One region of the Microbacterium sp. RG1 genome, then DNA from elsewhere that is predicted to be linked to it. Evidence: predicted binding sites of a transcription regulator. Region 1 holds the regulator's gene; the other holds the start of a gene.

Region 1 (14,551 bases):
GGACAGCTCTGCCCCGCCCCGCCCGTAGACTGGCGGAATGTCGCGCACGCTCCCGTTCACCAAGGGCCACGGAACCGGGAACGACTTCGTGATCCTGTCGGATCCGGACGGCGAGCTGGATCTCAGCGATGACCAGATCGCGGTGCTCTGCGATCGCCGGTTCGGCATCGGCGCGGACGGACTTCTACGTGTCGTGCGGTCGGCGCGGATCCCCGAGGGCGCGGCCGCTGCCGCGGCCGGCGCCGAGTGGTTCATGGACTACCGCAACGCCGACGGATCGAAGGCCGAGATGTGCGGCAACGGCACGCGGGTGTTCGCGCGCTTCCTCGAGGATCAGGATCTGGCGTCGCTGGACGCGCCGTTGCGCATCGGCACCCGAGCCGGGGTCAAGACGCTCACGCGCAGTGAGCGCGGCTTCGAAGTGGATCTGGGGGAGTGGGTCGTCGAGGAGAACGACGTTCTCGTGCGGGCCCGCGGTCTGGACGTCGCGCGCCCGGGCCAGCCGGTCGATGTGGGAAATCCCCACGTCGTCGTGGCGCTGTCCTCCGAGGCTGAGCTGGAAGCGCTCGACCTGACGGCGCAGCCCCTGCTCGACCCTCAGCCGCCCGCCGGTGCGAACATCGAGTTCGTCGTTCCGAGCGATCCCCTCGTCGTGGGGGGCGTCGGCGGCATCCGGATGCGGGTCTTCGAGCGGGGCGTCGGGGAGACCCTCAGCTGCGGCACCGGTGTGGCCGCCGCGGCTCTCGCGGTGCGCCATTGGGCAGGACCCGCGGCGCCCGATGCGTGGGTCGTGGATGTGCCCGGCGGGACGCTGGGCGTCCGCATGCACGACGGGCACGTGCTGCTGTCGGGACCCGCATCGCTGGTCTTCCACGGCGAGGTGACGCTCGCCTAACGGGATGCGGTGCGCTCCCCGCCCTTGGCGGCGGCGGCGCCCACCACGCCCATGGCGAGCAGGACGAGCGTCGCGGTGAGCACGGGGAGGAACCCCGCGGCAGCGCCCAGGTTCTGCGCGAGCAGTCCGGACAGGGCGGAGCCCGCCGCGATGCCGAGAACGATGCCGCTCGTGGTGAGGGTCAACAGGATCCCGGCCCGCCCCTCGTCCGCGGCGTCGCCCACGACCCGGAAGATCGTCAGCAGCAGCGGTCCTTGGAACGCGCCGGCGACCAGCCCGGCACCGATGATCCACACGACGTCGTCGGCGACGAGCATGAGCGATGCCCCCAAAGCCATCCCGCAGGCGGCAACGCTCCATCGTGTCCAGGTGCCGATCCGCTCCGGGACCAGCACCATCGACAGCGTCGTGATCGCCGAGCCCACCGCCATGACGGCGTAGAGGAGCGCGCCCGCATCCGGGATCCCGATGCGCCCCGCGAAGGCGGTGAGACCCGTCTGACTCGCGCCGAAGAACGTGCCCATCGCCAGCATTCCGACCAGCGCGGTGACCAGCAGAGTCCGGCGCCCGGCGGGGGCTGCTGTCCGCGGCGGCGCCTGTCGGCGCCGCGGCACGCTGCGATGCGTGCGGTGCACGGCGAACTGTGTCGCGAATGCGACCACGAGCGCACCGGCGAGCAGCGTGGCTGCCTGCGGTGACACGAACGCGGCGGTGAGGCCCACGATGGCGGGTCCGAAGATGTAGGAGATCTCGTCGATGACGCCCTCGAAGGCGAAGGCGGTCGGCAGATCATCCGGAGCGAGCGAGAGCCACCGGGTGCGGGAGAACGCGCCGACCTGCGGAAGGCTCAGCCCGATCCCGGCGGCGAGAGCGACGGCGCCGGGGTCGGAGACGTGCCCTGCGCCCCACGTCAGGGCGAGGAGCAGTGCGACGTGCACGACGACGCCGGCGAGGAGCACCGGACGTTGCCCGATGCGGTCGGCGATCGCCCCGGAGGCGGGAGCGCCCACGGCCTCGCCGATCGCGGCTGCTGCCGCGGCGAAGCCGCCCACCGCGATCGACCCCGTGGCAGAGGTCACGAGCGTCAGGACGGCGAGCGGGACCATCGACAGGGGAAGACGTCCGAGGCTCGTCGCGACGAGGTAGTCCCACCCGGCGATGCGCGGCAGCGCACGGTACGAGCGGATGCCGACGGAGGAGGAAGAGGGCATGGAAAAGCTCCGATCGGCGCATCCCCCGCCCGAACTGCGCCCTCAGCCCATCAGTCGTTGTGAGGTGAGCGTATCACCGTCAGGGCAGCGGGATGGGAGCCGTGGCTTCCGCTCCGTGGCGACGGATCTTGAGCACCCGGAAACCGCGGGCGGTCGCGGTGCGGTGCACGCTGAAGCCCGCGGGGAAGGATGCGGCGAGCCAGCGCTGCAGCGAATCGGCGCCGAGGTTGCGGGCGACGACGAGCCAGGCGTCGGAGCGCTCGTCCAGTCGGGGGATCCATCGCTCGAGCATTCCGTGCAGTTCGTTCTTGCCGACGCGGATCGGCGGATTCGAGCGGATCGTGCGGAAGGCGATGTCCTCGGGAACATCATCCGGCGTCACGGCGTTGATATTCGTGAGGCCGAGGTTCTCCGCGTTGCGGCGGACGAGATCGAGGGCGCGCTGGTTGACATCGACGGCCCACACCGTGGCGTGTGGCGACGAGAGCGCGAGCGAGATCGAGATCGGGCCCCAGCCGCATCCGAGGTCGAGGAAGTGGCCGCCGGCCGGCGGCGGCGGTGTGTTGCTCAGCAGCACGGCGGTGCCCGCATCCAGTCGATCCGGGCTGAACACTCCGCCGGCCGTCGTCACGTCGATGTCGCGACCGGCCACGCTGACACGAATGGTGCGGAGGTTCTCGGGACTGGCGGGTGACGCGGTGAAGTAGTGGTCACTCCCCATACACGAAGCGTAGCGGTAAGTCTCCGAAGGCGGGAGGCTAGAGTGAGCGGGCGCGAGACGCCCCGAAAGGAAACGATGACAGAAACACCCCCGTCCACCGACGAGCAGCGGCTCGACGACGTCGACCGGGTGCTCTCGCGAGCGGATACTCGCGCACGGATGCGCGGCCCTCTGGCCGGAGCGCAGGCGCTGCAGGACGCCACGACCGTCGCCGACGGCTTCGGCGACGGTGAGCAGTTCGACCGCGAAGAGCGTCAGGCGCTGCGTCGCGTCGGTGGCCTGTCGACCGAGCTCGAAGACGTCACCGAGGTCGAGTACCGCCAGTTGCGGCTCGAGAACGTCGTCCTCGTGGGCGTTCACCCGCAGGGTGCCACCGAGGACGCCGAGAACTCGCTGCGCGAGCTCGCGGCCCTCGCCGAGACGGCGGGCGCCGTCGTGCTCGACGGCGTGCTGCAGCGCCGACCGCATCCCGACCCCGCGACGTACATCGGTCGTGGCAAGGCGGAGGAGCTGCGAGACATCGTCGCCGCCGTCGGCGCCGACACCGTCATCGCCGACACCGAGCTCGCCGCGAGCCAGCGCCGTGCGCTCGAGGACGTCGTCAAGGTCAAGGTGATCGATCGCACGACCGTGATCCTCGACATCTTCAGCCAGCACGCGAAGAGCCGCGAAGGCAAGGCGCAGGTGGAGCTCGCCCAGCTCGAGTACCTCCTGCCGCGCCTCCGCGGTTGGGGCGAGTCGATGAGCCGTCAGGCCGGTGGCCAGGTCGGCGCCGGCGGCGCCGGTATGGGCTCGCGCGGACCCGGTGAGACGAAGATCGAGCTCGATCGCCGCCGCATCCGCACCCGGATGGCGCAGCTGCGTCGTCAGATCCGCGACTTCGCCCCGGCCCGTGATGCCAAGCGCGCCGAACGCAAGCGCAACACGATCCCCGCCGTGGCGATCGCCGGGTATACGAACGCGGGCAAGTCGAGTCTGCTGAACCGGCTCACGCGCGCGGGCGTCCTCGTGGAGAACGCCCTGTTCGCGACGCTCGACGCCACCGTTCGACGCTCGGTGACCGAGGACGGGCGCATCTACACCCTGACCGACACGGTCGGATTCGTGCGCAACCTCCCGCACCAGCTGGTCGAAGCGTTCCGCTCGACGCTCGAAGAGGTCGGTGACGCCGACGTCATCGTGCACGTCGTCGACGGCTCGCACCCCGATCCCGCCGCTCAGCTGGCCACCGTCCACGATGTGATCGGTGACGTGGGAGCGCGTGACACGCGGGAGATCGTCGTGTTCAACAAGGCCGACCTCATCGACGACGACGCGCGGCTCCTGCTGCGAGGGCTCGTGCCCTCTGCGGTGTTCGTCTCGTCCCGCACGGGCGAAGGCATCGACGAGCTCCGCCAGGTCATCGAGGATGCGCTTCCGCTGCCGGAGGTCGAGCTGCGGGTTCTGCTGCCGTACGATCGCGGCGACCTGGTCTCGGCCGTGCACGAGCACGGGATGATCTACGAGGAGTTGCACGAGGCGGAGGGCACGGCCCTCCACGCCCGCGTCGGCGCGGCGCTCGCCGGCAGGCTCGAAGCCTTCCTCGCCTGAGGGCGCCTCATTCTCCGTCGAGGGCGGGGAGGAGCACGAACAGGTCCGGATCGTTCGTCGTCGCCGTGAATCCCGCCGCCCGCATGGTCTCGGCCCACTCCCGCGTGCGCGGGCGGGCGACGAGGGGCCGCAGGGGCTCGCGCGCGACGACGACGCGGAGGTCACGCTCCGCGTGCGTCACATCGCTCTCGGGGTCGACGAACACCTCTCGTCCGTCCGGGCCGTCGGCGATGTGCAGCGCGCCGATCGACAGCGGGAGCTCGGGCGCGTCCGTGGTGAAGCCGAGCACCTCTCCGAGGAAGGCCAGCTCCGAGGTGAGCGCGTCGATCGTGGTCTCCCGGCGCCGGAACCCGTGCCCTTCGCCTTCGAACAGGACGTACGCGTGCGGCACGCCGTGCTCACGCAGAGCGTCGCGGATGGCCTCGGCCTGCGCCGGCGGCACGACCCGGTCCTCGGAGCCCTGCAGGATCAGCAACGGCACACGGAATCGCTCGGGGTGCGTGAGCGGCGAGCGTTCGACGTACACCTCCTCCGTCTCCGGCAGCGGACCGATCAGACCGTCGAGATAGCGCGACTCGAAGTCGTGCGTGTCCGCCACGAGCGCGCGAGCGTCGCCGACGCCGTAGCGCGAGACCCCCGCGGCGAAGACATCGCCGCCCGTCAGCGCCGAGAGCACCGTCCAGCCGCCGGCTGACCCTCCTTCGATCGCCAGTCGGTCAGGGTCCGCGAGGCCGGCCGCGGCGACATGCCGCGCGGCCGCGATCACGTCGTCGACGTCGGCGACGCCCCACTGGCCGCGCAGCCGCTCACGGTAGGCGCGCCCGTAGCCGGTCGAGCCGGAGTAGTTGACGTCGAGGACCCCGATGCCGCGGCTCGTGAAGTACGCGATCTTGCGCGATGCGGCCGGGCCCACATGGGCGGTCGGTCCGCCGTGCACCCACACGAGGCACGGGGCGAGCTCGTCGTCGGGGCCGTGGAGCTCCGGATGCGTCGGCGGGTAGAAGTAGGCGTGCACGGGGCCGTGGGGTCCGTCGGCGGTCAACGCGCGAGGTGCGGGCAACCACGGCTCGAGTGCGGAGAGATCGTCGCCGGACAGACGTTCCGGTGCCGCTGTGCCGTCCGCATCCACGAGCCAGAGTCCGAGCGGGGCGGATGCGGACGCCGTCGTGATCAGCAGGCGCGTACCGCGCGCATCCTCGAGGAAGGTCTGGGAGGCGCCGTCGATGCCCGCGGAGCGGATCGTGCCGTCGGCGGGATCGATCACCACGACAGAGTCCTCGCCGTTCGTGCGCACCGCGACGATCCGTCCGTCCTCGAGCGGGGCGAACCACCGCATCCCGAGCGTCCACAGCGCGCCGCCCGTGTCGGCGTCGTCATGGGTGAGGGTGCTGCGCTCGCCGGTGTCCGGTCGCACGCGCTGCACCTGCCACCGGCCGGACGCGTCGTCGAGGTAGAGCAGCTCGTCGGAGCCGGTCCACACCGGCTGGAGCGCCGAAGCCGCGCCGTCCGTGACGCTGACGACATCCTCGACCACGCCGTCGCGCAGACGCCCCACGTGCAGGCGCGTGCGGTCCCACGGCAGGTCGGGGTGATTCCACCCGATCCATGCGAGATGCCGACCATCCGGAGACAGCGCGGGCTGGGCGACGAAGTCGTCGCCGTGTGCGATGACCCGCGCATCGGCGCCATCGAGCGAGATCTCGACGATGGCCCGCTCCCCGGTGGATGCCGCGGTGCGCTCGCGCACCGCGAGCAGGCGGCCGGACGCCCACACCAGGCCTCCGAACGCCGTGCCGTCCGCCTCGGGCGTGAGCGGAGTGGGAGCGCTGCCCGAGTCGAGGACGTAGACGCGCTGGTCGCCGGCCTCCACGAAGAACAGTCGCCCGTCCTCGGCCGCGCACCACGCGCCGCCGCCGTACTCGTGCACCCGGGATCGCGCGTTCCACGGAGCGGGAAGGACATCCGCGATCCGACCGTCGCGCTGTCGACGGCGCACCGCCATGCGGCCGCCCTCCTCGGGCGCCGACTGCGCCCACCAGATCTCCTCGCCGACGAACCGCGCACCGTCGAAGCGCGTGGAGGAACTCGCGACGTCGGCGGCGGAGATGGGCGAGGGCCAGGAACCGTAGGAGCTGGTGGCGGTCATGCCCCCACGCTACGCGGCGGCCCGGGGGTCGTCCGAAGAGAGCGGCGAGTCAGACCGCGCGCATGAGCGCGACGACCTTGCCGAGCACGACGGCATCGTCGCCGAGGATCGGCTCGAAGGCCGTGTTGCGCGGCAGCAGCCATACGTGCCCGTCGCGGCGCCGGAACGTCTTCACGGTCGCCTCACCGTCGAGCATCGCGGCGACGACGTCGCCGTTCTCGGCCGTCGGCTGGGAACGGACCACGACCCAGTCGCCGTCGCAGATCGCCGCGTCGATCATCGAGTCTCCCGACACCTTCAGCATGAACAGGTCTCCCTTGCCCACGAGCTGGCGGGGCAGCGGGAAGATCTCTTCGACGTGCTGGTCTGCGGTGATCGGCACACCCGCAGCGATCCGCCCCACGAGCGGAACCAGCGCGGCATCGCCCACGGCGGGTGCGGCGTCGGCCGGGTTCTCGGCGGCGGTGCCCGGCAGATCGATCAGGACCTCCATGGCACGCGTCTTGCCGGGGTCGCGTCGGAGATAACCGGAGAGCTCGAGCTGGTTCAGCTGGTGCGTGACGCTCGAGAGCGACTTCAGTCCGACGGCGTCCCCGATCTCGCGCATGCTCGGCGGGTAGCCGTGGCGGGCGATCGAGTGCTGGATGACCTCGAGGATCGCGAGCTGCTTGTCGCTGAGGCTCTTGCGCCGGCGGGTCTGCGGCTTCTGGTTGGCGGCCATGCGGCGCTCCCGTCGGGTCTGTTCCGTTCGAATGTCGGAGGTCGGTGATTCGGTGTCCTCAGCGAAACCGTAGCGGGAATCGGCGGCGATCCAGTCCATGCGCAGGGCGTGTCGTCTTCGAAACTCGACCGGTTTCGCGATCGCTTGACAGTACTGTAAATCGAAGATAGCTTCGGAAGAGAAGTTCGTACCCGGCTCTCCCGGCCGGAGGGTCGGGTACGAATCTCTTCCCGTCCTGAAGGAGTCGTCATGAGCACGATCGAGTTCGCCGCCCCCGTCGCCACCCGCCTGCGTCTGACCGCGCGCGGTCGTCGGGTGCTCGCCTGGCTCGTCGCTCTGCCCGTCGTCGCGGCGCTGGCCGTCGGCGTGATCAGCGGCGGGTCCGCGCTCGCCTCCCGCGAGCCCGGCGCAGCCGCCGGCTCGTTCGAGATGGTGACGGTGATGGCGGGGGAGTCGCTGTGGTCGATCGCGGAGGAGGTCGCTCCGCAAGACGACCCGCGAGACGTCGTCGACGCGATCATGCGGCTCAACACCCTGCCGGGCGCGCAGGTGAGCGCCGGGCAACGTCTGGCCATCCCGGCGGAGTACACCTCGGGCGAGTGAGGTCCTGCGCGGTTCTACGATGGAGCGCGTGACGATCAGCCTCGATGATTTGCCGATCCGCGACGATCTGCGCGGACTCAAGCCCTATGGCGCGCCCCAAGCACCGCTTCCGGTGGCGTTGAACGTCAACGAGAACACGCATCCCGTCCCGGCCGACGTCGCGTCCGACATCCTCGCGTCGATCGGCGCCGCCCTCGAACAGGTCAACCGCTACCCGGACCGCGAGTTCAGCCGTTTGCGCGCGGCTTTCGCCGGCTACCTCGGTGGCGGACTGGTCGCGGAGCAGATCTGGGCGGCCAACGGGTCCAACGAGGTCCTCCAGCACGTCCTGCAGGCGTTCGCGGGTCCTGGGCGCACCGCGTTCGGCTTCGCGCCCACGTACTCGATGTACCCGCTGCTCACCCGGGCGACGGGGGCGGACTGGGTCGCCGGCACTCGCGCCGAGGACTACAGCCTGAGCGCTGTGTCCGCCGCGGAACAGGTGCGTCGGGCGGACCCGGACGTGATCTTCCTCTGCGCCCCGAACAATCCGACCGGAACGCCGATGACCCTCGACGTCATCGAGGCGGTGTACGAGGCCAGCCGCGGCATCGTCATCGTCGACGAGGCCTATCAGGAGTTCGCCCCGCGGGACACCCCGTCGGCGATCTCGCTTCTGCCCGGGCGCGAGCGGTTGGTCGTCTCCCGCACCATGAGCAAGGCGTTCGCGTTCGCGGGTGCGCGCGTCGGGTGCCTGGCTGCTGATCCCGCCGTCGTGGACGCTCTTCGTCTGGTGCGGCTTCCGTACCACCTCAGCGCCCTGACGCAGGCAGCAGCGGAGGCCGCTCTGCGCCACGCCGACACGATGCTCGGCATGGTCGATGAGATCGTCGCGCAGCGTGATCGCATCAGCGGCGAGCTGAGCGCGATGGGTTACTGCCCGCACGAGTCATGGACCAACTTCGTCCTGTTCGGCGGCGTCGCCGACCCTGCGGCCGTTTGGCGCGCGCTGTACGAACGCGGCGTCCTGATCCGCGACGTCGGCATCCCCGGTCACCTGCGCGTGACGGCGGGGACCGAGGCTGAGACGACGGCGTTCCTGGCGGCCATGGCGTCGATAGACTCGCAGGCATGACCGCGCAGCCCGCATCGCACCGCACCGCCGAGCTCAGCCGGGCCACGAGCGAGTCGCAGATCGAGCTCTCGCTCGACCTCGACGGCACCGGCAAGAGCTCGATCTCGACGAGCGTGCCGTTCTTCGACCACCTGTTGACGGCGTTCGCCAAACACTCCCTCACCGATCTGACGGTGCGGGCCACCGGTGACACGCACATCGACGCACATCACACCGTGGAAGACGTGTCGATCGTCCTCGGCCAGGCGATCCGCGCCGCTCTGGGGGACAAGAGCGGGATCGCGCGGTACGGCGATGCGCTCGTGCCGCTCGACGAGGCGCTCGCGCAGGCCGTCGTCGACATCAGCGGCCGCCCGTACCTCGTCCACGACGGCGAGCCCGAGGGGTATGCGTTCCACCTGATCGGGGGTCACTTCACCGGGTCCCTCGTGCGTCACGCGTTCGAGGCCATCGCCTACAACGCGGCGCTCACCGTGCACGTGCGCGTTCTGGGCGGCCGCGACCCGCACCACATCGCCGAGGCCGAGTTCAAGGCGTTCGCACGTGCGTTCCGCCAGGCGAAGGCGCTCGACCCGCTCGTCGACGGGATCCCGAGCACGAAGGGCGCCCTGTGACCGGCGCGCCGCTGGTCGCGGTCCTCGACTACGGTTCGGGCAACGTCCACTCCGCCGTCAAGGCTCTGGCCGCAGCCGGTGCCGACGCGCGGCTGACCGCCGACCGCGGACTCATCCAGGATGCCGACGGCCTGCTCGTGCCGGGTGTCGGAGCGTTCCGAGCGGTGGCGGAGGCATTGCGGGCGAGCAAGGGCGACGAGCTCATCGGCAGGCGCTTGGCCGGCGGCCGCGCCGTGCTCGGGATCTGCGTCGGGATGCAGGTGCTGTTCGACCACGGCGTCGAACGCGGTGACGCGACCGACGGGCTGGGCGAGTGGCCGGGGACGGTGACCGAGCTCGACGCGCCTGTTCTGCCGCACATGGGCTGGAACACGGTCTCACCGGATGCGGGCTCACGTCTGTTCGCCGGGCTCGAGGACGAGCGCTTCTACTTCGTGCACTCCTTCGCGGCGCAGCACTGGACGATGCCGCCTCAGGCACCGTTCGCCGAGCCGGTGCTCACGTGGGCCACACACGGCTCCCCGTTCCTTGCGGCCGTGGAGAACGGGCCTCTCAGTGCCACGCAGTTCCACCCCGAGAAATCGGGGGCTGCGGGCATCCGTCTCCTCGCCAATTGGATCAGCACGCTGCGACCCCAGTAGTCTCTTACCTCGTGCCGCACGCCGGGGATCCGCCGGGTGCGCGAGCGCACGAGGAGCCATGAACGATTTCGCGTCCACCCCTGAACTCATCCTTCTGCCGGCGGTCGATGTCGCCGACGGGAAGGCCGTCCGCCTCACCCAGGGTGAGGCCGGTAGCGAGACCAGCTACGGCGACCCCGTCGACGCTGCCGTCGAGTGGGCGCGGCAGGGCGCGCAGTGGATCCATCTCGTGGATCTCGACGCCGCGTTCGGACGCGGCAACAACGCGGCCGTGATGCGCCGGGTCATCAAGCAGGTGAAGGGCGTCCAGGTCGAGTTGTCGGGCGGGATCCGTGATGACGAGAGCCTCGACGCCGCCCTCGAGTCGGGAGCGGCGCGCATCAACCTCGGCACGGCGGCGCTGGAGAACCCCGAGTGGGCGGCGGATGTCATCAGTCGTTACGGCGAGTCCGTCGCCGTCGGGCTGGACGTGCGCGGTACGACCCTCGCGGCGCGCGGCTGGACGCGCGAGGGTGGCGACCTCTGGGCCGTGCTCGACCGCCTCGAGGACGCGGGCTGCAGCCGTTACGTCGTGACCGACGTCACCAAGGACGGCACCCTGCGCGGCCCCAATGTGGAGCTGCTGCGCGAGGTCACGGCGCGTACCCCGAAGCCGGTGGTCGCCTCAGGCGGGATCTCGAGCCTCGACGACATCGCCGCGCTTCGCGAGCTGGTGCCGCTGGGTGTCGAGGGCGCCATCGTGGGCAAGGCCCTCTATGCCGGCGCGTTCACGCTGGCCGAGGCGCTGGATGTCGCAGGACGCTGACGCGAGCTGCGGACACGACTCCGCGGGGGTCCCCTGGGAAGGGCGTCGTTTCCAGACGAACACCCACGCGGGTGACGACGGCTCGGCGGATGCGGCGCTGCTGGCCGCGCTGACGGCCTTCCGCTCCGGGGAGGGCGACGCTGTCGCCGTCGTCGACGCCTATCGCCGTGCGCGCCTGCTGATCCCGCTCATCGCCGAGAAGGGGGAGGAGGGCACCGCCCCGAGCGGGCTGCGCGTGGACAAGACGCAGGAGTTGTCGATCGTCACCGTCGCAGGGCCCGACGGGCGCCGCGTGCTTCCGGTCTTCAGCTCGGTCGAGACCATGGCCCGGTGGGATCGGGGCGCACGGCCCGTCCCCGCTGACGGCATCCGCACCGCGCTCGCTGCCGCGGGCGACGACACGGATCTGATCGTCATCGATCCGGGCTCACCGACGGAGTTCGTGCTGCGCCGGCCCGCCGTCTGGGCCATCGGCCAGGGGCACCCGTGGGAGCCGAGCCCGGTGTCGCCGGAGGTCTTCGCGGGGCTGCAGGAGAGCATCGGCGCCGAACTCGCCGTGCTCGATCTCTCGGTCGCCGCAGGAGACCCCGACGCGCGCCTGCGCGGTCCGGAGCTGATCGTCGAGCTGCACCTCATCGACGGTCTCGACAAGGAGCAGTTGGATGCCGTCCTCGCCCGTCTCGCCCGCCGCTGGTCGGTCGATGACCGCATCGCGGTCCTCGTCGACTCGTTGACGGTCAAGCTCCGCCGGTCGCGCTGAGCCGGCCGCATCCGGTCAGGTGACGGGCCCCGTCCACTTCTCGCCGGGGCCCTTGCCGATCGGGTCGGGGATGATGGAGGCCTCGCGGAAAGCGAGCTGCACCGAGCGCAGGCCGTCGCGCAGCGACCGGGCGTGCATGTCGCTGATCTCGGGGGCTCCCGCGGTGATCAGACCCGCGAGGGCGTTGATGAGCTTGCGCGCCTCGTCGAGGTCGGTCTGGGTGTCGGGGTCGTCTGCGAGGCCGACCTTGACGGCAGCGGCGCTGAGCAGGTGCACGGCGGTCGTGGTGATGACCTCCACCGCGGGGACGTCGGCGATGTCGCGGGATGCGGCGGTGGCAGCAGCCTCCTGACGCTCCCAGCGCTCCTGGTTGGCGCGTGCCTGCGCGTCGATGTCGGCGGCCTGGTCGTACGGAGTCGAGTCCACGTTGCTCTTTCTGCTAAAGTGGGCGAGCACCGGAGCGTCTGCTCCGATCGAAAGAGGATCACATCCCACCCGCGCTTGCCGCTCCAGGCTACCGGGTCATTGCACTCCGCCTCCTCCTGAGGGGGCAGTCAGGGTGCGAGAAAGCCGGCGCCTCGCGTCGTGCCGGGTGGCGTGGTCTTCTTCCGCCCGGGAATGTCGTCGACATCCCGGTGGCCCCATCCGCTACGTCAGAGGAGTTCCGCATCAGCGATCCCCGCACCAACGACCGCATCCGCGTTCCCGAGGTCCGCCTCGTGGGACCTGCGGGTGAGCAGGTCGGCGTCGTCCGCATCGAGGTGGCGCTGCGCCTGGCCCAGGAGGCCGACCTCGATCTCGTCGAGGTGGCCCCGAACTCGAAGCCCCCCGTGGTCAAGATCATGGACTACGGCAAGTTCAAGTACGAGGCTGCGCAGAAGGCCAAGGAAGCGCGTCGCAATCAGGCCAACACCGTCCTCAAAGAGGTGCGTTTCCGCCTGAAGATCGAAGCTCACGACTACATCACCAAGCTCAAGCGTGCCGAGGGCTTCCTGCAGGCCGGCGACAAGGTCAAGGCCATGATCCTGTTCCGAGGCCGCGAGCAGTCGCGTCCCGAGCAGGGCGTGCGTCTGCTGCGCAAGTTCGCGGAGGACGTCGCCGAGTTCGGCACCGTGGAGTCCAACCCCACGATCGACGGACGCAACATGGTCATGGTGGTCGCCCCGCACAAGAACAAGTCCGAGGCGAAGGCGGAGCAGAACGCTCAGCGCGCGGCGAACAAGGAAGCCGCCCGTCAGGCACGCACCGGGGACACCCCGGAGCCTGCCACCGCAGACGCGGCCGAATAAGGCCACACACCTGATCCCGCGCCACGCGGGAGTCACAACGAAGGAAGAGAAGATGCCGAAGCAGAAGACCCACTCGGGTGCCAAGAAGCGCTTCAAGCTGACCGGAAGCGGCAAGCTCATGAAGCAGCAGGCGGGCATGCGTCACAACCTCGAGGGCAAGTCGAGCCGTCGCACCCGTCGCCTGAACCAGGAGCAGGTCCTGGCTCCCGGTGACGCCAAGCAGGCCAAGAAGCTCCTCGGCCTCTGATCGCCGACGCACGTAAGTAAGGGAAAGAAATGGCTAGAGTCAAGCGGGCAGTAAACGCCCACAAGAAGCGTCGCGTCATCCTCGAGCGCGCCTCCGGTTACCGCGGTCAGCGTTCGCGCCTGTACCGCAAGGCCAAGGAGCAGGTCACCCACTCGCTGGTCTACGCGTACCGCGACCGCCGCAAGCGCAAGGGCGACTTCCGCCGCCTCTGGATCCAGCGCATCAACGCCGCTGCTCGCCAGAACGGCATCACCTACAACCGCTTCATCCAGGGCCTCGGCCTCGCGGGTGTGCAGGTCGACCGCCGCATCCTGGCCGAGCTCGCCGTGAACGAGCCCGCCACGTTCGCGTCGCTCGTGGCGACGGCGAAGGCGGCTCTGCCGACCGACGTCAACGCCGCCAAGGCCTCGGCGTAATCCGAACACCCCGAAGGGGCGCCCTCCTCACGGAGGGCGCCCCTTCGGCGTACCCGCGTCACCCTAGACTGGGAACGTGCTGGAGAATCCCCGATCCCCACGCGTTCGCGCGGTTGCCAAGCTCGCCAAGCGGGCTGCCCGCGACGAGACGGGCCTGTTCCTTCTGGAGGGCCCGCAGGCCGTCCGCGAAGCCCTCGCCTTCCGACCCGAGAGCATCGTCGAACTGTTCGCGACACCGACCGCTCTCGAGCGACACCAGGACCTGCGCGATGCCGCGGCCGAGGCAGGGCTCGACATCGAGTACACCGCCGAGCCGGTGCTCGAGGCGATGGCCGACACCGTGACGCCGCAGGGGATCGTCGCCGTCGCCCGGCAGTTCCCCACGTCGCTGCGCGATGTGCTGGCCGCGGGGCCCCGGCTGCTCGCGATCTGCGAGGAGGTGCGCGACCCCGGAAATCTCGGAACCATCATCCGCGCGGCCGACGCGGCGGGCGCCGACGCGGTGATCCTGACCGGTCGCACGGTCGATCCCTACAACCCCAAGGTGGTCCGTGCGACCACCGGATCGCTTTTCCACATCGCGCTGTCTCGCGCCGGTGAGCTCGCTGCCGCCGTGACCGCCATCCGCGGCGCGGGGCTGCGCGTCGTCGCCGCCGACGTCAAGGGCGACGACCTGCTCGAGGCGCGGTCGACGGGTCTGCTCGCGCAGCCGACCGCGTGGCTGTTCGGCAACGAGGCGCGCGGTCTCGAGGACGCGGCGCTCGAGCTCGCGGACGAC
Region 2 (14,551 bases), 1.3 Mb from region 1:
GGCTGCCGACCTCCACCCTCGCGGCGCTCCGGCTGCGGGCCGCGGGGTACCGGATGGAGCCGCTGCCCCTGAGCCCGGATGAGCTGCGCGCGGCGCTCGAGGCGCAGCCTGCACCCGCATCCGTCGCACACATCGTGCCGGCGGGCACCGCGCCGCGCACGGTCCGCGAGCCGATCGTGCAGGTGCGCTCGCTCACCCTGCGGCGCGGACGCACCGAGGTGCTCCACGATGTGTCGCTCAGCGTCGCCGCGGGCTCCTTCGTCGCGATCGTCGGAGCCAACGGCGCCGGGAAGACGAGCCTGCTGCAGGCGATCGCGGGAGTCGTCGTCCCCCCGCGCGGCACCGTGACGGTCGCAGGGACCGACGTCGGCCGCGCCGACGCCCGGACGCTTCCCGCCCGCATCGGCTTCGTGTTCCAGAATCCGGAGCACCAGTTCATCGCCCATACGGTCTCCGATGAGATCGCGCACGGCCTGCGGCGGCAGCGGCTCGCCGACGAGGAGGTCCGCCGTCGCACCGACGAGCTGCTCACCCGGTTCGGCCTGGCCGAGCGTGCCCAGGCGCATCCCTTCCTGCTCTCGGGCGGTCAGAAGCGCCGTCTCTCGGTCGGTACGGCGCTCGTGGCCGGCGCGCCGGTGCTCGCACTCGACGAACCGACCTTCGGGCAGGACCGGGCGCGTGCGGACGAGCTGCTCGCCCTGCTCGCCGAGCTCAACGCGGCGGGCACCACGGTGCTCGTGGTCACGCACGACATGCAGCTCGTGACGGAGTACGCCGATCACGTCGTCGTCGTGCACGAGGGGCGCGTCGCCGCATCCGGCCGCACGTCCGACGTGTTCGCCGACGCGGCGCTCATCGAGCGAGCCGGGTTGCGTCCGCCGCCGATGCGGCGCGCGCTCGCGCAGCTGGAGGGCCATCCCGCCCTCGACGGAGTCGTGCGCTTGGCGGATCTGCCATGACGGCGACGATCGACCCGTTCGCGGCTCCCGCAGCGGCATCCGGGGCCCGCTTCCTCTACGCGCTCAACCCCCTCGCCAAGTTCGCGGCGATCATCCCGCCGAGCCTCGCGCTGGTCTTCGTGCGCGACACGACCACTCCGCTCGTGTTCCTCGCCCTCGCCTACGCGCTGCTGCTCGTGGGCGCGCGGGCGTCGCGCCAGGTGCTGCTCACACTGTTCCTGGCGCTGCCGGCCGCCGTTCTCGTGCTCGGATGCGGCTTCGCCGTGTGGACGGATGCCGCCCAGGTCGACACGACGCCGCTCGTGCTGCAGATCGGCGAGTGGCGGCTGTTCTCCGGCGCACTCGAGATCGGCTTCGCCACGGCGCTGCGCCTGATCGCGATCCTGGCGCTCGCCCTGGCGGCGGGATTCACGACCTCGGGAGCCGATCTCGCCCGGTCGCTCGTGCAGCAGCTGCGCGTGCCGTACCGCATCGGTTACACGGCTCTCGCCGCGTTCCGCTTCGTGCCGCGGTTCGCGCACGAACTCGAGGTGATCCGGCAGGCGCACCGGGTGCGCGGGTCGCACGGCGGGCGGGGGCCCTTCGCCGCGATCGCCCGCTGGGGCGGGTACATCGTCCCCCTTCTCGCGGGTGCGATCCGGCACGCCGAGCGCGTCGCCCTCGCGATGGACGCGCGCGCGTTCGGCGCCTTCCCCGACCGCACCGAGCGTCATCTGGTGCCCTTCCGCATCCGCGACGTCGTCTTCGTCCTCGCGTTCTGGGCCGCCTCGGCGGTGGTCCTCATCATCGTGCGCCCGTGGGCCGGCGCCTGACACACCCCACAGAAAGGCTCCGCATGGCTCGGTTCTCCCGCCTCGTGAAACCCGCTTCCCCCGACCTCCTGCACCTGCGGGTGCTCCGCACCGCACGCCTCAGCGAACACTGGATGCGGGTGACGCTCGGCGAGGGGGAGATCGACCGGTTCGTCCCGCTCGGCTACGACCAGTGGTTCCGCCTCTTCCTCCCCGTCGGCGGCGACGAGGGTCTGGATCGGATCCCCGCGAAGGCGAACAAGCTGCTCGGGTACCTGAAGTACCTGCGCATCCCGGACGGCGTGCGTCCCGTCATGCGCAACTACACCGTGCGCGCGTATCGGGCAGCGACCGCGGGCGCCGGCGCGGAGATCGACGTCGATTTCGTGCTGCACGGCACAGGACCCGACGCGGGCCCTGCGTCGCGATGGGCCGCATCCGCACGCCCTGGTGACAGCGTCGTGATCATCGACGAGGGGCTCGGGTTCGACCCGGAACGCGGCGTCGATCGGGTGATCCTCGCCGCGGACGAGACGGGGCTCCCCGCGGTGTCGGGGGTGTGTGCCTCGCTGCCGGTGAACGCGACGGGCGTCGCCCTGATCGAGGTGCCGTCCGAGGCCGATGCGCTGGCGTTCGAGGCGCCCGCCGGCGTCGAGGTGCGGTGGCTCGTCCGCGACGCGCAGACCCGTCCCGGCGCCCTCGCCCTCGCCGCCCTCGAAGAGATCCCTCTGCACGCGGAGGGCACACACGCGTTCATCGTCGGCGAGCAGTCGCTACCGACATCCGCCCGCCGCGCACTCGTGGCCCGCGGCCTCGACAAGGCCTCGATCAGCTTCATCGGGTACTGGCGGCTGGGGGCGGCCCGGTCCGCGTCGCAGTCCGCGAAGGTCGACGCATGAGCGCCCCGTCCGCCGAGGCGCCGCGAACGGCGCGCGGCCGCATCCCGACCCTGGTGCTGCTGACCTGCGCCGCCATCGGTGTCGCCGGCGGCGTGGTGCTGTGGGGTGTGACCGCTCTGTCGACGCTGCTCTTCGCGGTCGTCCCGTTCGCGTCGGTCGCGCTGGCGGGGATGTGGCTGCTGCCGGCAACCATCGCGTTGCGGCTGCTGCAGCGCCCCGGTGTGGGCCTTCTCGTGGGCCTCATCTCGGGGATCGTCGTACTGCCCTACATCGGCACCAACCTGTGGTGGGCGTTCTTCGCCGAGCTGCCGTTCCTGCTGGTGCTGTACCGCTCCTGGAGCACCTGGCTGCACGTCGCCGGCGCTCTCATCATCGGCGTGGTCTATCCGCTGTTCGCAGCCGAGTACTTCGACCTGTGGACCATGCCGCTGCCCGCGATGATCGGCTTCTTCGCGCTCACGATCGCGAGCTGCCTGGCGGGCACCGCGATCGGCGTCGTGATCGCCGATGCCCTCCGGCGCGCGGGCGTCGCACGCCTCGCCCGCCGCCGGACCCGCTGACCACGGAGATCGGCCCAACCTGCCCGTTCGCCTGTCACAGATCGACGCGCGCGCGTCGATCTGTGACAGGCGAACACCGGGTGGCGCGCTCGCGCCGCCCGGGCTACTTCCGGCCGGTCACCTGACGCGCGACGATCTCGCGCATGATCTCGTTCGTGCCGCCGTAGATGCGGTGCACGCGGGCGTCGACGAACGCGCGGGCGACCGGGTATTCGAGGATGTAGCCGTAACCGCCGTGCAGCTGGACGGCGGCGTCGAGCACCTCCCACTCGCGCTCCGTCGTCCAGAACTTGACCTTGGCGGCCTCCTCCGGCGTGAGCTTGCCCTCGCCGTAGAGGGCGATGGCGCGGTCGACGTAGGCCCACAGCACATCGACCGTCGTCGCCATGTCGGCCAGGCGGAAACGCGTGTTCTGGAAGTCGGCGATCGCGTGGCCGAACGCCTCCCGGCTGCTCGTGTACTCGAGCGTCCAACGCAGGCCCGCTTCCGCAGCAGCGGCCGCGGCCACGCCGATCGACAGTCGCTCGAGCGGGAGGTTGCGCATGAGCTGCACGAAGCCGTGACCGGGCTCGCCCCCGATGAGGTTCTCGTCGGGGATGAAGACGTCGGTGAACGACAGCTCCGCGGTGTCGTGCCCGGCGAAGCCCATCTTGTGCAACTTCTTTCCGTGATCGAAGCCCTCCATGCCGTTCTCGACGAGCACGAGGCTGAACGCGTCGGGGCGGTTGCCCTCGCCCGTCTTGACGAAGGTGACGACGAGGTCCGCCGTCGCACCGGAGGAGATGAACGTCTTGGCGCCGTTGAGGATCCACCCGCCGTCCACCTTCTTCGCCACGGTAGAGATACCGCGCAGATCGCTGCCCGCACCGGGCTCGGTCATGGCGAGCGCGCCGATCACCTCACCGGTGGCCATGCCGGGCAGCCACTTCTGCTTCTGCTCCGGCGTGCCGAAGTGAGCGAGGTACGGCACGGCGAGGTCGTCCTGGATGCCGAAGGCACCGGCCAGCGACCCGAGCCCGGCCTTGATGACCTCCTCGTTGACCACGGCGCGGAAGCGGTAGTCCTGCAGCATCCCCGCGCCGCCGAACTCCTCGGGGACCGACAGTCCGATGATCCCGGCGTCGCCGGCGGCCCTCATGGTCTCGCGGTCGATCTCACCGGCCGCATCCCACGCTTCGCGCCGGGCGTTCGTGCCGTAGCGCTTGATGAACTCGACCACGACCTCCCGGAAGGCCTCGTGATCCTCGTCGTAGATGTCGCGTTCCACGGACGTCTCCTCCATCTCGGGGCGCCTGCGTCGACACGCTGCGGCGCCATCGCCTGACGCGATCCTAAACCGGCGGATGCGACCGGAGCACACCACGCTGTGGAATCGCATCCCACACACACCGAAACCGAGTGTCGCGATTGTGGAGGCCCTCCAGCGGGTCAGCGACCCTCGGTGCGCACCGGATCCGTACCGTCCGGGGCGACGTCGTAGAAGACCGCGCGGTAGTCGCCGTCGAACCAAAAACGCGCGCGCACCGGCCCCGCGTGCTGCCCGAACGTCGGCGAGTCGATGTCGCTGTCGGCCACCCGCTCCAGCCGCAGTGCGACGCCGCTCAGGCTGTCGATGCCCTCTGCGTCGGCGGCCGCCTGCATCGCGGTCCACAGCCTGGGCCAGGAAACCTCGTCGAGCGAGAACTGCTCGGCGGCCGAATCCGGCTGCGACGGCGTCGGACCGTCGCGGGTCACCTCACCGCGGCGGTACTCCCAGCGGTCGGTGTCGGTGGAGCCGGGCGTCACGGGGGCATCGACGAGGATGACGTCCTCGCCGACGGAGATACTGACCACCCGGTCGTGCCCGATCTTGGCGGTGAGCGCCGCGACCGCATCGGCGGTGACCTCCGGCTGGCGGAGATCCGCGGTGAGCCGCCCCTCCCCCAGCGCGGTGACGGTCTGCGCGACCGCTGTCGGGTAGGGCGAGGCCACCGATGCGCCCGCGACGAGGAACGCGACGGCGAACAGGACGAACCGCGCTCCTCTTCCCTTCGGGCCGACGCCGATCAGCGGTCCGCGCCGCCGCCCCTTGATCGTGACCGTCCCGGGCTCGGGCAGGCGGGGCTCGCCGAGTTCGGCCTGCGGGGGGATCCGGATTCCCGCGTACGGCGCTTGGGTGACGTCATCGTCGGCGATCGCCACGTCTGCACCGTCCGCGCTCAGCAGTGCGACCGCGCGCAGGCTCCCCGGCTGGACCCCGGGGATGTCCACGAGCCGCACGATCTGGCGGACGCGCGCGCGATATGCGGGACCCTCCAGCGGCTGGATGCTGAGGTCGAGATCGCACACCGGCTGATCGTTGATCAATGTGCCGGTCTGGGTCACCGCGTCGATGCGTGCGAGGGCCATCCTGCCCTCGGATCGCGCCGTGTCGAGGTCTGCGGTCGACGCGGCCGGCATTCCTCGCGTGGCCCTTGCGATCAGTATCAGGATGCCACTGAAGATCGCCAGGGCCATCCCGAGGGGAAAGGTGATCTCGCCGGCCCCGGGTGGGCCGATCTCCGAGACCACGAGAGCGCCGAGGGCCATCCCCGCCCCCACGAAGAACAGAAGGCGGATCATGTCTCCATGCTAGGTCTCCGGATGCGGTGAGCCGGGTCAGCCGGTGTAGGAGGGCGCGGCGGGGAGGCCGAAGAACTCCTCCAGCGTGTGCCAGCCGCCCTCGTGGTAGGCGCGCGCCAGCTCGGGTCCGATGTAGCGCAGATGCCAGGGCTCCGCCTCGTACCCGGTCACGGGCGTGTGCCCCTGCTCGTACCGCACGATGAAGCCGAACTGCCAGGCGTTCGCCGCCACCCACTGACCCTCGGGGGAGGTTCCGAAGTCGTCGAGCGTGCCGCATCCGCTGCCGCAGGGCATGAGGTCCATCGCGAGCCCGAGCTGGTGCTCGCTGAAACCCGGTTTGGCGCTCGAGACCTCCGCCTCGGCCTGTCCGCCGCGCGCCACGTTCTCCTGGTATGTCGTCACCTGGGTGTCGTACGAGCGGTAGCCGCTGAGCTGACCGAGCGAGCCGACGCCGGCCGTCTCGACGGCCTCCGCCATCTGCTGCAGCGCGGCCGCGGCATCCTGGCGGAGCACTCCCGCGTTGAAGGTCTGCAGGCCCTGCACCTGCACGATGCCCTGCGGCTCGTAGTCGAGCGGACTCAAGGGCCGCTGCTTGTTGACGACGACCCAGCGCCGTGCCGCATCCGACAGCGAGATACAGGGCGCGGTTCCGGAGACGACCGCCTCGCGGAAGGACATTCCCCCGCCGGCGGCCACGATCACGGCCTCGTCGTCGCCGGCCGCGACCGCCGCGGCGACAGCGGGGTCGTCGCAGATCGATGCTGCCGCAGGCGCCCGGGTGAAGACGGGCGCGGGGATGCTCTGCGCGGCGGGCGGGCCTGCCGGTGCATCGGGAGATGCCACCGGCGCTCCCGCCAGGAGAGCGCTCACCCACAGGATCGCGACGACGACGCCAGCCACCGCCGCGCCCGCGACCGCGACACGACGGCGGCGGAGACGCCCGGACGCGACGCGCGCAGCGCGGCGCGACGTGAGCGTCTCGGGTGACGCGGTGGAGATCACGCTCTATTGTGCCTCCCGCCTGCACACCCGGCGAGTCGGATCAGACTCCCGTACGAATCTTGTCCACGACGAGTTGACATCGACTCGAATCTTTGTTCCACTTTCGTCATGCGGTGGAACGGTCAGAAGGTCGGCGAGGAGGATGCGTCGGCGCTGCCCGGGATGGAGCGGCTTGAGGGGCTCGTGCGCTCGGTGACGACGCCGGAGTTCGCCGGCATGACCTTCCACGAGGTCGCGGCACGCTCTGCGCTGAATCATGTTCCCGGCTCGTCGGCGATGCCCTTCGACTGGACCATCAACCCGTACCGCGGATGCAGCCATGCCTGCACGTACTGCTTCGCCCGCGGCACGCACACGTACCTCGACCTCGATGCGGGTCGCGACTTCGACACCCAGGTCGTGGTGAAGGTCAACATCGCCGAGGTGCTCGAGCGAGAGCTCGCCCGCAGCTCGTGGGGTCGTGAGCACGTCGCCCTCGGCACCAACACCGACCCGTACCAGCGTGCAGAGGGGCGCTACCGACTCATGCCCGGCGTCATCGACGCGCTGGCCGCGTCCGGAACCCCCTTCTCCCTGCTCACGAAGGGAACGCTGCTGCGTCGCGACCTGCCGGTGCTGCAGCGGGCGCACGAGCGGGTCCCGGTGTCCATCGCGATGTCGATCGCCCTCTTCGACGACGACCTGCAACGCTCTGTCGAGCCGGGCACACCGACGGCACAAGCACGCCTCGACACCGTGCGCGCGGCGACGGATGCGGGCTTTCGCGTCACGGTCTTCCTCATGCCCGTGATGCCGCACCTGACCGACTCGATCGCGGCACTCGACGACGCGTTACGGCGGATCAGAGCGGCGGGGGCGATCCGCGTCGTCTACGGCGCTCTGCACCTGCGCCCCGGCGTGAAGCCCTGGTTCATGGCGTGGTTGCGGCGCGAGCATCCGGAGCTCGTCTCGAGCTACCTGGGCCTGTATCCGGGCGCGTCGGTGAGCGCCCCGAAGGCGTACCGCCAGTGGCTCGCGCGGCGGGTGCGGCCCCTGCTGCGGGCGCACGGGCTCGACGGCCGCGACGAGGAGGAGCCGGTGCGTGCGCGTCCGGTCGCCCCGGGCGCGCGTGCGGCGGCAGCCGCCGCATCCGTGCGCGCCACCGGACCGGCGCCGCAGCCGGCGCGGCTGTTCTGACCCCCAGACGCGGCAACGCCCCCTCGCACGGGGCGAGGGGGCGTTGCGGGACTCGGCGTCAGGCGGAGGCGACGTCGGCGAGCTGGCGCCCGGCGACCTCCTCGACGACGTCGTCGCCGGGGCGCACCTCTTCGAACGGCGCGTCGATCTCGGCGCGCGAGAGCAGCTCCGTCATGCGACGGCGGCGCTGACGCGGCACCAGGGTGACGACGGTGCCGCTGCGGCCGGCGCGGCCGGTGCGGCCCGAGCGGTGCAGGTACGTTTTGTACTCATCAGGAGCGTCGGCCTGGATGACCAGGTCGATGTCGTCGACGTGGATGCCGCGCGCCGCCACGTCGGTGGCGACCAGCACGTTGACCTTGCCGTCGGTCAGGCGCTGCAGGTTGCGCGTGCGCTTGGCCTGGTTGAGGTCTCCGTGCAGGGCGACGGCGGAGATGCCGGCATCCTCGAAGTTCTCGACGAGCATCTCGGCGAACGCGCGGGTGCGCGAGAAGACGAGCGTCTTGCCGTCGCGGTCCACGAGGGATGCGAGCAGCTCGGCCTTGTCGCGGTGGTCGACGACGAAGACACGGTGGTCGATCGTTCCGGTCTCCTGCGTCTCGCCCGCGACCTCGTAGACGGCCGGGTCGACGAGGAACTCGTCGACGAGGGCCGCGACCTCGCGGTCGAGCGTGGCGGAGAACAGCAGCTTCTGGCTGCCCTCGCCCGTCAGACGCAGGATGCGCTGCACGGGCTCGGCGAATCCGAGCTCTGCCATGTGGTCGGCCTCGTCCAGCACCGAGACCTGCACCTCGGACAGGTCGAGCTTGCCCTGGTTGATGAGGTCCTCGATGCGACCGGGGGTGCCGATGATGATGTCGATGCCCTTCTTGAGCGCACCGACCTGGCGCGCCTGGGGCACGCCGCCGTAGATCTGCGTGGTGAACAGGCCGACGCTGCGGGCGATCGGCTGCACGGTGCGGTCGATCTGCAGGGCGAGCTCACGCGTGGGCGCGAGGATGAGCGCCTTGGGTCGGCGGCCGAACTCGCGACGGGTGCCCGCCTGCGAGCGCAGGATGCGCTCGACCAGCGGCGCGCCGAAGGCGATGGTCTTGCCGGAGCCGGTACGGCCACGGGCGAGCACGTCACGCCCCTCGAGGATCGGGGGGATCGTCGCGGACTGGATCGGGAACGGGCTGGGGGCGCCGAGCTCGGCGAGCACCTTCACGATGTTCTGACCGAGACCGAGCTCACCGAAGCCCTGCCCCTCGATGGTCTCAGCCTGGACGGCTTCGGCCTCGAGACGCTCGTGCACGACGTCGACGTGCTGGTCATGCGCCTTGGCGGCCGTCGCGTTCCAATCCGAACGGTTGCCGCCCTCGCGGCGCGCGGGGCGGTCGTCGAACGAGCGACGCGGACGGTCGTCGAAGGAACGACGGGGACGGTCATCGAACGAACGCGCCGGACGGTCACCGAACGATCGCGCGGGGCGGTCACCGTCACGGCGAGCCGGGCGATCATCGAACGAACGACGAGGACGGTCATCGAACGAACGCGCCGGACGGTCACCGTCACGGCGAGCCGGACGGTCATCGAAGGAGCGCGCCGGACGGTCGTCGAAGGAACGACGGGGACGGTCATCGAACGATCGCGCGGGGCGGTCACCGTCACGGCGAGCCGGACGGTCATCGAACGAACGACGAGGACGGTCATCGAACGAACGCGCCGGACGGTCACCGTCACGACGGGCCGGGCGGTCATCGAAGGAGCGCGCCGGACGGTCGTCGAACGAACGACGAGGACGGTCATCGAACGAACGCGCCGGACGGTCACCGTCACGGCGAGCGGGACGGTCATCGAAGGAACGACGCGGACGGTCGTCGAAGGAGCGCGCCGGGCGGTCATCGAACGAACGACGGGGACGGTCATCGAACGAACGCGCGGGGCGGTCGCCGTCACGACGGGCTGGGCGGTCGTCGAACGACCGGGCGGGGCGCCCCTCGCGGATGCCGCGGGCCTCGTCGCGACCGGCGCGTTCGGCGGCGGTCCACCGGCGCTTGGGGGCCGACTCAGCGGCCTCCTCACGGTAGCCGCGGTGGTTGGGGCTCTTGGAGCCGGTCGAGCCGGCCGAGGACTCGCCCGGACGACGCTTGCGGTCCTGGAACGAGGTCTTCGCGCCGTAGCGGGGCTCGAAGTTCTTGGCCGGACGTCCGCCGGCGGGCTTCTTGTTCTTGGGCATGGGTGATTCTTCCTGGGTTCTCTTCGCACGAGAACAGCACCCGCTCAGAACGCGGGCATACCCGGACTACCGTCGGCCGGGGCCATTTTCGATGATGGTCATGTGCGCCGAGCGGCGCTCACCATCGGCCCCATGGACTCACAAACCCATCCGCGCACCACGCGATGTCCAGAGCCGACATTCCAGAGTAACCCACGCGACTGGGAAAGTGCCTCACGTGACTACGCTGAGAGGATGAACGCCGATCCGACCGGAGTCCGTCACCGCCTGTCGTCGTCGAACGGATCGGCCGAGATCACCGAGGTCGGGGCCTCCCTGCGGGCGTTGCGGATCGACGGGGTCGACCTCGTCCCGCACTATCCCGACACGGCGGCGACGCCCGCCGCATCCGGGGTCGTTCTCGTTCCCTGGCCCAACAGGGTGCGCGACGGGCGCTGGTCGCAGCGCGGCACCGACTACCAGCTCGCGCTCACCGAGCCCAAGCTCGGCAACGCCTCGCACGGGCTCCTGCGCTTCGCCCCGTACCGGGTCGTAGGCGCCGAGACCGATGCCGTGACGCTCGAGGCCGATGTCTTCCCCCAGACCGGCTACCCCTTCCATCTCGCCACCCGCGTCACCTACGCCCTGACCGACAACGGCCTGGACGTCCTGCACCAGATCACGAATGTCGGAGCGGATGCGGCACCTGTCGCGCTCGGCACGCATCCGTACCTCTGCATCGCAGACGTGCCCACCGCAGAGCTGCGCCTCGAAGTGGACGCGGCGACGTGGTTCCGCCTCGACGAGCGCAACCTGCCGATCGCGGAGGAGCCCGTGGATGCGGCGCACGACCTGCGCACCCCGCGCCGGGTCGGAGACCTCACGCTCGACACCGCCTACTCGACGCTCCGCCGTGGTGCGGGCGGTCGCGTTCGCGGCGTGCTCCACGCCCCGGACGGCCGCCGCCTCGAGCTCTGGGCCGGCGCCGGGTTCGAGTACCTGCAGGTCTTCACGACCGACCGCTACCCGGGCCAGGAGGTCGCTGTCGCGATCGAGCCGATGACCGCCCCCGCCGACGCTCTGAACTCGGGCCGCGATCTGCGTTGGCTCGAGCCCGGTGCGACGTGGGAACTCGAGTGGGGCATCTCCCTCACACGCCCCTGAAGCGCCTGGCCGAGCCCAGCGAGTGAGCATTCGTTCGTCGAGTGAGCACACGATCGGATGCTCGCTCGACGAACGGATGCTCGGTCGGCACAGACGAACGCTCCGTTCCGCGTCCGCCGGTAACACGCATCGGGGTTTTCGGTAACCTCCGACGGATATCGTTGACCCCAGCGGTTTCGGCCGCTGCGGCGACGCCGACCGGCTGAGCTGCTCGCCAGCCGGTGCGTGCAAGGGGCTCCACGTTTCCACCGGCTGGATCGGTGTCCGTCTGGGTGGAGGGTACCCGCATGCTGCGTACCGTATTCGCGTCGTTTCCTGCTTCGAGCCTCAGCGGGGCAGACCCCACGCCACCGCGCGTGCGGCTGCACCGGGCGGTGGCCGGGCTCCTGCGGGCGGACGCCCTGCGGCTCGCCGTGCTGGCGCTGACGATCCTGCTCACCGGGCTCGGGATCTCCATCGCGACGACGACAAATCCGCAGTGGTGGCGGCTGCATTTCAGCGAGCTCGGCACGTACGGCGACGCGTCGGCGATGTTCTTCAACGGCACGCTCATCCTCGGCGGCTCCACCGTGCTGCTGTTCGCACGCGCCGCCGCGCGTCAGCTCCGTCCGCTGGAGGGGACGCGTGTGCGCCGCGGCACGGCGACGACCGCCCGCATCCTCTTCTCCGTCGTCGGCGCCAACCTCGCCCTGGTGGGATGCGTGCCGCTGACGACCAACGGATTCGTCCACGATCGGGTCGCCGCCGCGATGGTCCTCGGCTTCGCGGGACTCCTGCTGACGAGCCCGTTCATGATGCACCGTTTCCCGAAGCGGCTGGTACTCACGACGGGATTCGTGTTCGTCGGCCTGTTCGCCGGAGCCTGGGTCTTCGTCGCGGGCACGATCAACCTCGCCCTCTTCGAGGTCATCGCCTTCAGCGCGATGTTCGGCTGGTCGGGCGTTTTCCTCAGCGCTCTGGCCGCGTGCGCCTCACCCGCGACTCAGGCCGAGCCGGCGGCGCCCGCATCCGCATCGACGGAGCCGGCGCTCGTCACCCGCGCCACGGCGTCCGATGACGAAGCGCCGGTCGCCGTCGAGGTCACGATCCTCGCAGCGCCCGCCGGGTCGTCGGAGCATCGGGTTCCCCGGCGGTCCCGGGCGAGCCGGATGCCGGTTCGTCGCCGGCGCGCCGCGAACGCCGGCGCTCTTTCGCACCCTCGACGAGGTTGTAGAGCGTCGGCAGCACGAGCAGTGTCAGCACCGTCGACGAGACCAATCCGCCGATGACCACGATGGCCAACGGCTGCGAGATGAAGCCGCCGTGGCCCGTGATCCCCAACGCCATCGGCGTGAGCGCGAAGATCGTCGCCGCCGCCGTCATCAGGATGGGGCGGAGTCTGCGTGAGCCACCCGCGACCGTGGCGTCGTGGGCGTTCAGCCCCTTCTCGCGGTACTGGTTGACCAGGTCGACGAGCACGATCGCATTGGTCACCACGATGCCGATGAGCATCAGCACACCGATCAGCGAGGCCACACCCAACGGCACCCCCGTCGCGATCTGCAACAGGATGGCGCCGGTCGCCGCGAACGGCACGGAAACCAGCAGCAGCAGCGGCTGACGCAGCGACTTGAAGGTCGCGACCATGACGATGTAGACGATCAGGATGGCGGCGAGCATCGCGAGGCCCAGCTGCGTGAACGCGTCGCTCTGCTGGGTCACGACACCGCCGAGCGAGGCATCGGCCCCCGTCGGCAGCGACACGTCGGCGAGCGCCTTGTTGACGGTCGCGTTCGCCGAGGTCAGGTCGTCGCCCGACGGGGTGACGGTGACCGTGGCCGTGCGCTGACCGCGCTCGGTCGTGATCGAGGTGGGCCCCTGGCTCTGCTCGACCGTCGCGATCTCGTCGAGTCGCACCACACCGCCGACGCTCGGGATGGTCAGTGCTCGCAGATCATCGATCGTGACCGGGACCTGGGATGCGGCGAGGTACACCGTCAGTGAGGTGCCGTCGATTTCCACCGAACCGACCTGGCGCGGCTGCATGGTGCCGGAGACGAGCCCGCCGACGGCGACCTCGGACAGGCCGCGGGCAGCGGCCGCATCCCGGTCCACCGTCACGGCGATGTAGGGCAACGACGCGGAGAGGTTGCTCGTGACCTGCGAGATGCCGTCCTTGCCCTCGAGACCCGACTGCACCGCATCCGTCGCCTCCTGCAGCGTCTGCTGGTCCGGCGCGGTCACATCGATCTCGATGTCGCTCGAGCCGAAGCCGCCGCCGGAGGAGGCGAGCGCGATGGTGCCCACGTCGTCGAGATCGGCGAGGGCGGACTGCACGCGGTCGCGGAGGGCGAGCTGGTCGGCTCCCGCATCCGTCGTGATCGAGTAGGTGATGCCGCCGCTGCCGCCGGAGAACGCGTCGCGCACGGCGGAGCCGCTCGAGCCGATCGAGACCTGCACGGTCTCGATGCCGTCGACGCCCTTGAGGGTCTCCTCCACGCGGGACGCCGCGGTGTCCTCCGCATCGAGGCTGGCGGCCGGACCCAGCGTCTGCGTGATGGTCAGCGTGTTCTGACCGGAGTCACCGAGGAAGTTCGTCTTCATCAGCGGGGCGAGCGCGCCGGTGCCGACCAGGACGAGCAGGGCGAGTCCGAGCGTCACCCACGAGTGCTTGAGCGTCCACGAGAGCACCGGCAGGTACGCCTTCTGCAGGCGCGAGGGCGGCGCGGAGGGATCCTCCGGGTCGATGCTCTCGCCGTCGGGTCCCTGCACGGGCTTACCGGGCTTCAGGAACCAGTACGCGAGCACGGGAACGATCGTGAGAGACACGAACAGCGACGCCGTCATCGCGAGGGTGACCGTCAATGCGAAGGGACGGAACAGCTCGCCCGTGAGGTCGCCCACGAAGGCGATCGGCAGGAAGACCGCGACGGTCGTGATGGTGGATGCGGTCACCGCCGCCGCCACCTCGCGCACGGCGAGCAGGATCGAGGCGCGTTTGTCCGCATCGCCGACGTAGTGCCGGCGGATGTTCTCGATGACGACGATCGAGTCGTCGACGACGCGCCCGATCGCGATGGTCAGCGCGCCGAGGGTGAGGATGTTCAGCGAGTAGCCGAACGCCTGGATGCCGATGAAGGTGATCAGCACGCTCGTCGGGATCGAGATCGCGGTGACGATCGTCGCGCGCACCGACAGCAGGAAGATCAGGATGACGAGAACG

What was found. The regulator LexA, encoded in region 1, represses DNA repair genes until DNA is damaged. The targets are predictions, from matches to a motif close to TCGAACANNTGTTCGA.
Region 2: a site for LexA is predicted at 6,897-6,912, ahead of EHF32_RS11520 (Rv2578c family radical SAM protein). Genes of this name have one in related genera too.

What each region holds. Positions count from the first base shown of each region.
Region 1 is NZ_CP034121.1:455,567-470,117, forward strand. It holds gene dapF (diaminopimelate epimerase) at 38-895, shown strand; gene EHF32_RS02095 (MFS transporter) at 892-2,106, opposite strand; gene EHF32_RS02100 (class I SAM-dependent methyltransferase) at 2,186-2,827, opposite strand; gene hflX (GTPase HflX) at 2,903-4,417, shown strand; gene EHF32_RS02110 (dipeptidyl-peptidase 5) at 4,425-6,563, opposite strand; gene lexA (transcriptional repressor LexA) at 6,613-7,284, opposite strand; gene EHF32_RS02120 (LysM peptidoglycan-binding domain-containing protein) at 7,534-7,887, shown strand; gene EHF32_RS02125 (histidinol-phosphate transaminase) at 7,907-9,001, shown strand; gene hisB (imidazoleglycerol-phosphate dehydratase HisB) at 8,998-9,615, shown strand; gene hisH (imidazole glycerol phosphate synthase subunit HisH) at 9,612-10,256, shown strand; gene priA (bifunctional 1-(5-phosphoribosyl)-5-((5-phosphoribosylamino)methylideneamino)imidazole-4-carboxamide isomerase/phosphoribosylanthranilate isomerase PriA) at 10,315-11,061, shown strand; gene EHF32_RS02145 (SseB family protein) at 11,045-11,821, shown strand; gene EHF32_RS02150 (DUF1844 domain-containing protein) at 11,837-12,214, opposite strand; gene infC (translation initiation factor IF-3) at 12,457-13,110, shown strand; gene rpmI (50S ribosomal protein L35) at 13,163-13,357, shown strand; gene rplT (50S ribosomal protein L20) at 13,387-13,773, shown strand; gene EHF32_RS02170 (TrmH family RNA methyltransferase) at 13,850-14,551, shown strand, end outside.
Region 2 is NZ_CP034121.1:2,367,991-2,382,541, forward strand. It holds gene EHF32_RS11485 (ABC transporter ATP-binding protein) at 1-959, shown strand, start outside; gene EHF32_RS11490 (energy-coupling factor transporter transmembrane component T) at 956-1,771, shown strand; gene EHF32_RS11495 (siderophore-interacting protein) at 1,795-2,649, shown strand; gene EHF32_RS11500 (ECF transporter S component) at 2,646-3,209, shown strand; gene EHF32_RS11505 (acyl-CoA dehydrogenase family protein) at 3,313-4,476, opposite strand; gene EHF32_RS11510 (hypothetical protein) at 4,638-5,810, opposite strand; gene EHF32_RS11515 (M15 family metallopeptidase) at 5,847-6,812, opposite strand; gene EHF32_RS11520 (Rv2578c family radical SAM protein) at 6,921-7,988, shown strand; gene EHF32_RS11525 (DEAD/DEAH box helicase) at 8,047-10,206, opposite strand; gene EHF32_RS11530 (aldose 1-epimerase family protein) at 10,441-11,349, shown strand; partial or broken gene EHF32_RS16095 (DUF998 domain-containing protein) at 11,637-12,236, shown strand; gene EHF32_RS11540 (efflux RND transporter permease subunit) at 12,430-14,551, opposite strand, start outside.